DNA from 2 places in the Nitratireductor sp. J20-h4 genome. Region 2 is predicted to be linked to the other one. Evidence: predicted binding sites of a transcription regulator. Region 2 holds the regulator's gene; the other holds the start of a gene.
What was found. Region 2 encodes LexA, which represses DNA repair genes until DNA is damaged. Its sites were predicted from a motif close to TGTTCNNNNTGTGTTCNG; they were not measured.

Region 1: ACT2B0_RS22355 (ImuA family protein) is a predicted target of LexA. The motif match lies at 2,984-3,001, and genes of this name have one in related genera.

What each region holds. Positions count from the first base shown of each region.
Region 1 is NZ_JBQUVI010000001.1:177,603-181,790, reverse strand. It holds gene ACT2B0_RS22365 (error-prone DNA polymerase) at 1-737, opposite strand, end outside; gene ACT2B0_RS22360 (Y-family DNA polymerase) at 734-2,257, opposite strand; gene ACT2B0_RS22355 (ImuA family protein) at 2,172-2,933, opposite strand; gene ACT2B0_RS22350 (ATP-dependent helicase) at 3,117-4,188, shown strand, end outside.
Region 2 is NZ_CM165557.1:1,790,370-1,794,557, forward strand. It holds gene gltX (glutamate--tRNA ligase) at 1-397, opposite strand, end outside; gene ACT2B0_RS08755 (ComEC/Rec2 family competence protein) at 525-2,933, shown strand; gene lexA (transcriptional repressor LexA) at 3,033-3,743, opposite strand; gene ACT2B0_RS08765 (phosphate ABC transporter ATP-binding protein) at 3,955-4,188, opposite strand, start outside.

The sequences.
Region 1 (4,188 bases), on a different replicon from region 2:
ATCTCAGTCGTGCGGGCAAGCGCTTCGGGGTAGCGGTCGAACAGCCGGTGCATCTCCTCCGGCGGTTTCAGATAGCGGTCGGCGAAACGCTCGCGGCGATGGCCGAGCTCGTCGATGGTGACATTGTGCCGGATGGCGGTGACGACATCCTGCATGAGCTGCCGGCCCACCTCGTGGAAGAGCACGTCATTGGTGACGACGGTCGGGACCCGCGCCGCGGCGGCCAGGTTCGAGAGCTGCCAGAGGCGGAGCTGATCATTGGGACGCCGGCGCAGTGTCAACGCCAGATAGGCGCGGTCGCCGAAGGCCGACCGCAGCCGTCTCAGATGCAGCGCGCAGTCATCATCGGCGCGGTCCGGCATCAGGACCGCGATCAGCCCCTCCCCGTAAGCCACAAGGTCATCCCATTCGAGATGACACTTGCCCTTCCCCGCTCGTTTCTTGCCGAGCGAAAGCAGCCTGCAACGCCGCGCATAGGCCGCCCGGTCGGTCGGATAGACCAGGACCCGCAGAGCGTCGGCAAGATCGAGGCGACAGCCGACCACCAGCCGGACGCCGGTCTGCCGGGAGGCTTCGAGCGCCCTGACGATACCGGCGAGCGAATTTCGATCGACGACACCGAGCGCCTCGATGCCGAGTTCGGCGGCGCGCGCGAAGAGCTCATCGCAACTGCTGGCACCGCGCAGAAACGAGAAATGCGTCGTGACCTGCAGTTCGGCATAGCGGGGCCCGCTCATCCGAAGATCCCGTGCAGGAACCAGCGTTGCGAACCGCTGTCCTCGTGCTCGCCGTCGCCGGACCGGAAGAGCCAGTAGCGTTCGCCGGTCTCGTCCTCGACCCGGAAATAATCCCGGACCGTCGTCAGTTCGGCATCGCGCTTCCACCATTCTCCGCGGATCCGTTCCGGACCGTCGGCGCGGCGGACCCGGCGCCGCACGCCGCGCCAGGTGAACCAGACGGGCGGATGGTCGGGCAGAAGCGCCATGGTCTCGACGGGCTCGGGCCGGGGCAGGAGCCGCGGTGGCCGTGGCCAGTCGCCCTCCCAGGTCAGCCCGGTTTCCGGCGCCAGCGGCGGAATGCGCGCGACGGACCGTTCCGGCACATCGCTTTGCACCGGCGTGAACCGGCACAGCATCCTGTCGCCGATCCGGTTGGCGAGCACATCGACGAGGTCGGAAACGTCCGGTTCGGGTTCCTCGACCAGGGAGGAGATCGTCTGTCTTTCGCGAACCGGCTCGGTCTGGATGGCGACCAGCACCATGATTTCGATTCCGAACCCCGGATCGACGGTTTCCAGCTTGTCGCGGAAGAGCCGGGTCAGTCGCTTGGGATCCCGCACCGGCTGGGCCATGCCGATCCGCACGTATTGCATGGTGTTGTCGACCCGATGGAACAGGAGATCGAGCCGCCGCGCGCCAAGCCCGGCTTTCTCGAGTTCAGCGCAAAGAGCATCGACCAGTTTGGCGATATAGCGGGCGATGGTTTCGGCGGCGCCGATCGGCTCCCCGAAAACCTTGCGCGCCTCGATCAGCTCGGGCGACCGGACGGGATCGACCGGCTCGGCGATCCGGCCAAGCGCCTGGTCCAGACGGCGTCCGATCTCCGGACCGAAACGCAGCGTCAGAGGCGCGCGCGGCTGCTCGAGGAGTTCGCCCACCGTCTCGAAACCGAGGGTGATCAGGCCGGACACCGTTTCGGCATCGAGCCGGAGCGCCTGCAGCGGCAGGGTCCGAAGCATGGCTTCACCCTCGCCTGGCGGAATGATGATGGCCGGCCGGGCGACAAACCGGGCTGCGGCATGGGCCGCGCCCCAGGTATCGGCGACTGCCGCCCGGGCTTCGACGCCGGAGGCGGCAAAGCGTTTGATCATGTCGGCAAGCATGGCCGCCTCCCCGCCATGCAGATGATCGGCGCCGGTCGTGTCGATGACCAGCCCGTCCGGCGGGTCGGCCATCACCACGGGCGAAATCCGCTGCAGCGCCCAGAGCGCCAGCTTGGTCAGACCCTCCGCCTCGGCGACGGGATCGCTATCGGCGATGATCAAACCGGGCACCAGGGCCTGCGCCTTGGTGACGGCCATGCCGATACGCACGCCAAGCCGTTCGGCATTGGCATCGAGCGCGATGATCAGACGGCGGCGGCCGGTTCGTCCCGCCATGACGAGCGGCGCATCAGCCGGAGGCGATGCGTCGCCCGATTTCCTTCTGAGGCGATCCGTGGGCCACCTCGGAAGGAAGAGCGAGACGACCCGTGTCATCACACGCCTCCACTTCAAAATCTGCACTTTCGCCGGCGCGGCATCTTATGAGTTCGACCAGCCAGCGGGCCCGGCCAAGACCCGGAACCGGCAGGGGCCGCGACGGCAGGACGGAAACCCTCCAGCGGCTGACGCTGGCCGTCGGTTGCCCGAAATCCCCGGCTTCGGTCTGCCGGCGCCACCGGCGCAGCGCCACGCCGATGGTGTTGGAGCTCTCGGCCGCCAGCTGCAGACGGCGCGAAGCAGTCATCGAGAGGCGTGCCGTCTCGGCAACGACGGCGCCGAGCCCGCCATGACGCAAACCTTCCTCGAAACAGGCGAGCAGCGCCTTCTCGTCGCCGGCCTCGACATGGATCACCCGGTCGGGCGCAAGGCCGGCCTGGGCGATCGCCGGCGCGAACAGATCGGGCCTTGTGACCACCCAGAGCACCTTGCCCTTCGTGCGCGCCGCGATCCCGGCCGTAAACAGCGCGGCCGCTGCCCCATCCACGGCACCATTGCCGCCGCCCGCCACCTCATGCAGACAGCCAAGCCCCAGCCCTCCTCCCGGAAGCCTTCGGTCGATGTCACTCAGGCCGAAGGGCAGAACCGAGCGCGCGCGTCCTCCCGGACCTTCGAGATGCGCGATGCGCTCTCGAAGCTCGGAAATAGCGGGACTGACCGAATGGCTCGGCATGGTGCGGAAAGGTCCCCTTTAGGGCTTTGCAACGGCGAAAATCTCCGGTATGTTCATTATTTGTTCTCTTTCCGGTTTTGAGTCAATCGGACTCTTTGATGGGCTCGGGTCACCTCGACCGGCAGAAAACGCCGATGCGTGGGACGCGCATCGTTGATTCCCAAGGGTTTGAGGCGGGTCGGGATGAGCGCAGCGCATCTGGAAAAATTGAATGACAATCAGCGGGCGGCGGTCCTGCACGGCATCGATTTGCCCGATGGCGGCATCGGCGGGCCGTTACTGATCATCGCCGGCGCGGGCTCCGGGAAAACCAATACACTTGCCCATCGTGTCGCCCAGCTCGTGATTTCGGGAGCCGATCCGCGGCGCATTCTTTTGATGACCTTTTCGCGCCGCGCGGCAGCCGAAATGGGAAAACGGGTCGAGCGGATTTGCGCGAAAGCACTTGGCGACAAGGCCGGTATCATGGCAGACGGGCTTGCCTGGTCGGGCACGTTTCACGGGATCGGTGCCCGGCTGCTCAGGGAATACGCGATCGAACTCGGCCTCGATCCGCAATTCACCATCCATGACCGCGAGGACTCGGCCGACCTGATGAACCTCGCCCGGCATGATCTGGGGTTCTCGAAGACGGAAAACCGGTTTCCCGCAAAGGGCACCTGTCTTTCCATCTATTCGCGCACCGTCAATGCCGAGGCGCCGCTGGATGAAATCCTCAGGGCGAACTTCCCGTGGTGTGCCGCGTGGGAAAAGGAGCTGAAGGACCTGTTCGCAGCCTATGTCGAGGCCAAGCAGATCCAGAACGTCCTCGATTATGACGATCTGCTGCTCTACTGGGCGCAGACCATGGGCGATCCCGTGCTTGCCGACGAGATCGGCGGACGCTGGGACCATGTTCTCGTCGATGAATATCAGGATACCAACCGGCTGCAGTCGTCGATCCTGATGGCGCTCAAGCTCGGTGGCCGCGGCCTGACGGTCGTCGGCGACGACGCACAGGCGATCTATTCGTTCCGCGCCGCCACGGTTCGCAACATCCTCGACTTCCCGAATGAATTCTCGCCGAAGGCCGACGTGATCACGCTCGACCGCAATTACCGCTCGACGCAGCCCATTCTCGCGGCCGCCAACGGCGTCATCGGTCTCGCGCAGGAGCGCTACACGAAAGACCTCTGGACGGAACGAGCCTCCAACGAAAAGCCGCGACTGGTGACCGTCCGCGATGAAGGGGATCAGGCGCGCTTTGTCGCCGACG
Region 2 (4,188 bases):
CCGGATCACGGTCGCGCCAGCGCCCGTCATAACGCGGCGGGCGGCCTTCGGCGCGGGCGCTTTCGCGCATGGCCTCCAGCTCGGCCTGGCTGGCGTAGCAATAATAGGCCTCGCCGCGCCGCACCAGTTCCTCGGCGATTTCTCGGTGTCGGTCGGCGCGCGCGGCCTGCGAGACGGGCTCGCCGTGCCAGTCGAGGCCAAGCCAGGAAAGCCCGTCGAGGATCGCGGCGGTGGCCGCCTCGGTCGAGCGTTCGCGGTCGGTGTCCTCGATGCGCAGCAGCATCTGGCCGCCCGTATGCCTGGCATAGAGCCAGTTGAACAGCGCAGTGCGTGCTCCGCCAATATGCAGATAGCCGGTGGGCGAGGGCGCGAAGCGCGTGACGACGGTCTTGGTCATGGCGATGTCCAGGAGGTTTGCGGGCCCGCCGCGCGATCGGCCGGCCTGCGGGTGATTTTGATCGGCGTTCATGTAGCATAGGTGACCGGCCGCGCAAGCGCCGGCCGCATCGTGAGGCGACGGCCCGATGAGCACGATGGAGACACAGCGCCTGGAAACGGCGACCGCGCCCGCGGCCGACGGCGCGCGTCTGCCGGCCGGTCGGCAGCCCGATCGCACCCGGCCGGCATCCATATCGGGCGCCCTGGCGTCCGTCGGCCGCGCCCTTGCCGCGGCATTGGCGCTGGAAGACGCGCGCGGCACGCCCTTTCTCCTGGTTCCGGTGCTGTTTTGCGCCGGCGCCGCCCTCTATTTCGCGCTGCCCTTCGAGCCGGGCTGGCCGTTGCTTGCGGCCGCGCTTGTCGGGCCGGTGGCGGGCTGGTTTCTTGTCGCCCGACACGGGGTCGCGGCACGGCTTTGCGCGGCGTTCGCGTTTGCAGCGGCCGGCGCAGTCGCCGGCAAGGTTGAAACCGTGCGCGCCGACACCGCCATGCTGGGCTCCGCCGTCTCGACCGTCCTGACCGGACGGGTGGTCAGGGTCGAGCACCAGGCGAGCGGACGCACCCGCTTCACGATCGATGTCGAGGCGACGCGCCGGCCGCTGCTGCGCTACGCGCCCGATCGTGTCCGCGTCACCGCGCGCGCCGATCCCGGCATCGCCGCCGGCGAGCGCATTCATGGCGTCGTGCGGCTTTTCCCGCCTTCCGGACCGGTCAGGCCCTACGGCTATGATTTCGCGTTCGAAAGCTACATGGCCGGCATCGGCGCGACCGGATTTTTCCTCGGCACGCCCGAAAAACGCCCGTCCGCCGGCACGGCCGGCGCGCCCGGGCGTCTCGCCGCCGGCTTGGCCAATATGCGCCAAGCAATCGCCGGCCGGATCCGGCGCCATATCGCGGGCGCGGAGGGCGAGATCGCCGCCGCGCTGATCGCCGGCACCCGCGCCGGCATTCCCGAGGAGGTCGAGGAGGCGCTGCGCCGGGCCGGACTGGCGCATATCCTGTCGATCTCCGGGCTGCACATGGCGCTGGTCGCCGGCACGGTGATGCTGGCGCTGCGGGCGCTGTTCGCGCTTGCGCCGGGCTTTGCCTCGCGCCATCCGGTCAAAAAATACGCCGCCGCGCTGGCGCTGGCGGCAGCCGCCTATTATCTGGCGATTTCCGGCGCGGCGGTTGCCGCCCAGCGTTCCTTCATCATGATCGCGGTGATGCTGATCGCGCTGTTGTTCGACCGCGCGGCGATCACCATGCGTAATCTGGCGATTGCCGCGCTGATCATCGCCGCGCTGGCGCCGCACGAAGTGGTCGGGCCGAGTTTTCAGATGTCGTTCGCCGCAACCGCGGCGCTGATTGCGGCCTATGCCGGCTGGACAACCCGGACCTCGGCCGGCCGGCGCGCCGGCCGCGCGCCACCGCAGGGCGCGCTGCGCAAGGCCGGCCGCGGCCTGACCTATTTTCTACTCGGCATCGCCGCCACGTCGCTGATCGCGGGCGGCGCGACCACGGTCTACGCGATCTGGCATTTCCACCGCATCGCCCCGCTGGGGCTGATCGCCAACCTCGCCGCCATGCCGGTCGTCTCGACGCTGATCATGCCGCCGGCCGTCGCCGCCGGCGTGCTGATGCCGGTCGGGCTGGAGGGACCGGCGCTGGCGGTGATGGGCCAGGGGATCGCCATCATGGTGGCGGTGGCGCGCCGGGTCTCCGAGCACAGCCCGATCGACGCCGTTGGCGCGATGCCGCCGCTGGCGCTGATCCTGTTCACCGGCGCGCTTCTGGCCGCCACCATCGCCACCACCGGCCTGCGCTGGCTGGCGCTGCCGCTCGCACTGGCCGGAATTGCGGCGTTCGCCGCGCGCACGCCGCCCGACCTGATGGTGTCGGAGGACGCGCGACTGGCCGCGATCATGCGCCATGACGGCCGGCTCGCCGTCAACCGCGCGCGGCCGAACGGTTTTACCATCGGCATCTGGCAAAAAGCGCGCGCGGCGACGGGCTTCGTCAAACCGCTCGAGCGCCCCGACCGGGCCGCGTCCGACGCAAAACCCGGCGGCAAGGCCGGCGCCGACCCGCGCTTTGTCTGCGACGCTGCGACCTGCGAGGCCGTCGATCCACGCGGCGCCATGGTGGTGCACGCCGAAACCCAGGCCGCGGCCGCGCCATATTGCGGCCGGGCGAGCGTGATCGTGATCGCCGACGCGACCGCCGCCAATCCGTGCCGGGCAAGAAACGTTCTTGTCGTGACGGCCCGCGATCTCGCCCGCCGCGGCAGTCTCGAGGTGCGTTTCAAGCAGGTTGGAACCGAGGGCGCCAGCGCGAGCGAAGAACCGCTGCGCGCCGAAGCGCGCTTCGCCCTGCCGCGGAACGAACGGCCATGGTTCGCGCACCGCAAATTCTCGCGCGAAGCGCGCGGGCTCGCGCCCTACAAACGCGGCAAGAAAGGCACGAAGGACAAAAAACGCAAAGGCGGGAAGGACGCCACGGGCGGCAAGACCTGAGCCGTCAGCCGTCGCAACGGGATGGCTGGCCCGGAACGCGGCCGCGGACCGGCCGGCTCCGGCCGAAACCCGCCCGGCGCGCCCGGCGCCGGGGAAAAATCAGTAGCGGCGGATTAGGCCGACCAGCCGTCCCTGCACCTTGACCTGATCGGGGCCGTAGATACGGGTCTCATAGGCCGGGTTGGCGGCCTCGAGCGCGATCGAGGCGCCCTTGCGCCGAAACCGTTTCAGGGTCGCCTCGGCGTCTTCCACCAGCGCCACCACGATGTCGCCGGGATTGGCGGTCGCCGCGCTGCGAATGATGACGGTGTCGCCGTCGAGAATGCCGGCGTCGATCATCGAATCGCCGCGCACCTCGAGCGCGTAATGGTCGCCGGCCGACAGCATGTCGGGCGGCACGGTGATCGCGTGCGTCTGGTGCTGGATGGCGTCGATCGGCACGCCGGCGGCGATCCGCCCCATGACCGGCACCGACACGCCGCCGGCATCGTCATTGTCCGACACGGGCGGGGCCGGTTTGGGTTTCGGTTTGCCGAGACTGCCCTCGATGACGCTCGGCGAAAAGCTGCGCGGTCGCCCGAGCCCCGGCGAGATCGATTCCGGCAGGCGCAGCACTTCCAGCGCGCGGGCGCGATTGGGCAGCCGGCGGATGAAGCCGCGCTCCTCCAGTGCGGTGATCAGCCGGTGGATACCAGATTTGGAGGCCAGATCGAGCGCTTCCTTCATCTCGTCGAAGGAGGGCGGGATGCCGGTCTCCTTCAGTCGTTGATGGATGAACAGCAGCAGTTCGTGTTGTTTTCGGGTTAGCATGGTCGCCCCCAGCGGAATCATCGACAAACAAAACCAGAACAAACTCTATCTGTTCTCACCTTGTTCCGCAAGTGTCCGACCGTTGAATGTCCGAGGCGGACGCCGGCAAGGGCTGCGGGCGGCCAGTTGCGCACGACCTGCCCGTCAGCGCGATGCCCGCGGGGCCGGGGGGCGTCCGGTGTCGGGGCGCTCGGCGGTGTACGACCCGGCGTTACGCCACTCGTCCGTTGAGATAGTCGTCCGTGACCTGGTTTTGCGGCCGTTCCGACAGATCGGCCATCGTGCCGTGCTCGAGCAGATAGCCGGTCCCGCACCGCGTCCAGAACAGCGCGCACCGGTCGGCAATCCGTCTTGCCTGCGACAGATTGTGCGTGACGATCACCAGCGTGACGCTGTCCTTGAGTTTCAGCAGCAGGCGCTCGATCGTCATCGTCGACATCGGGTC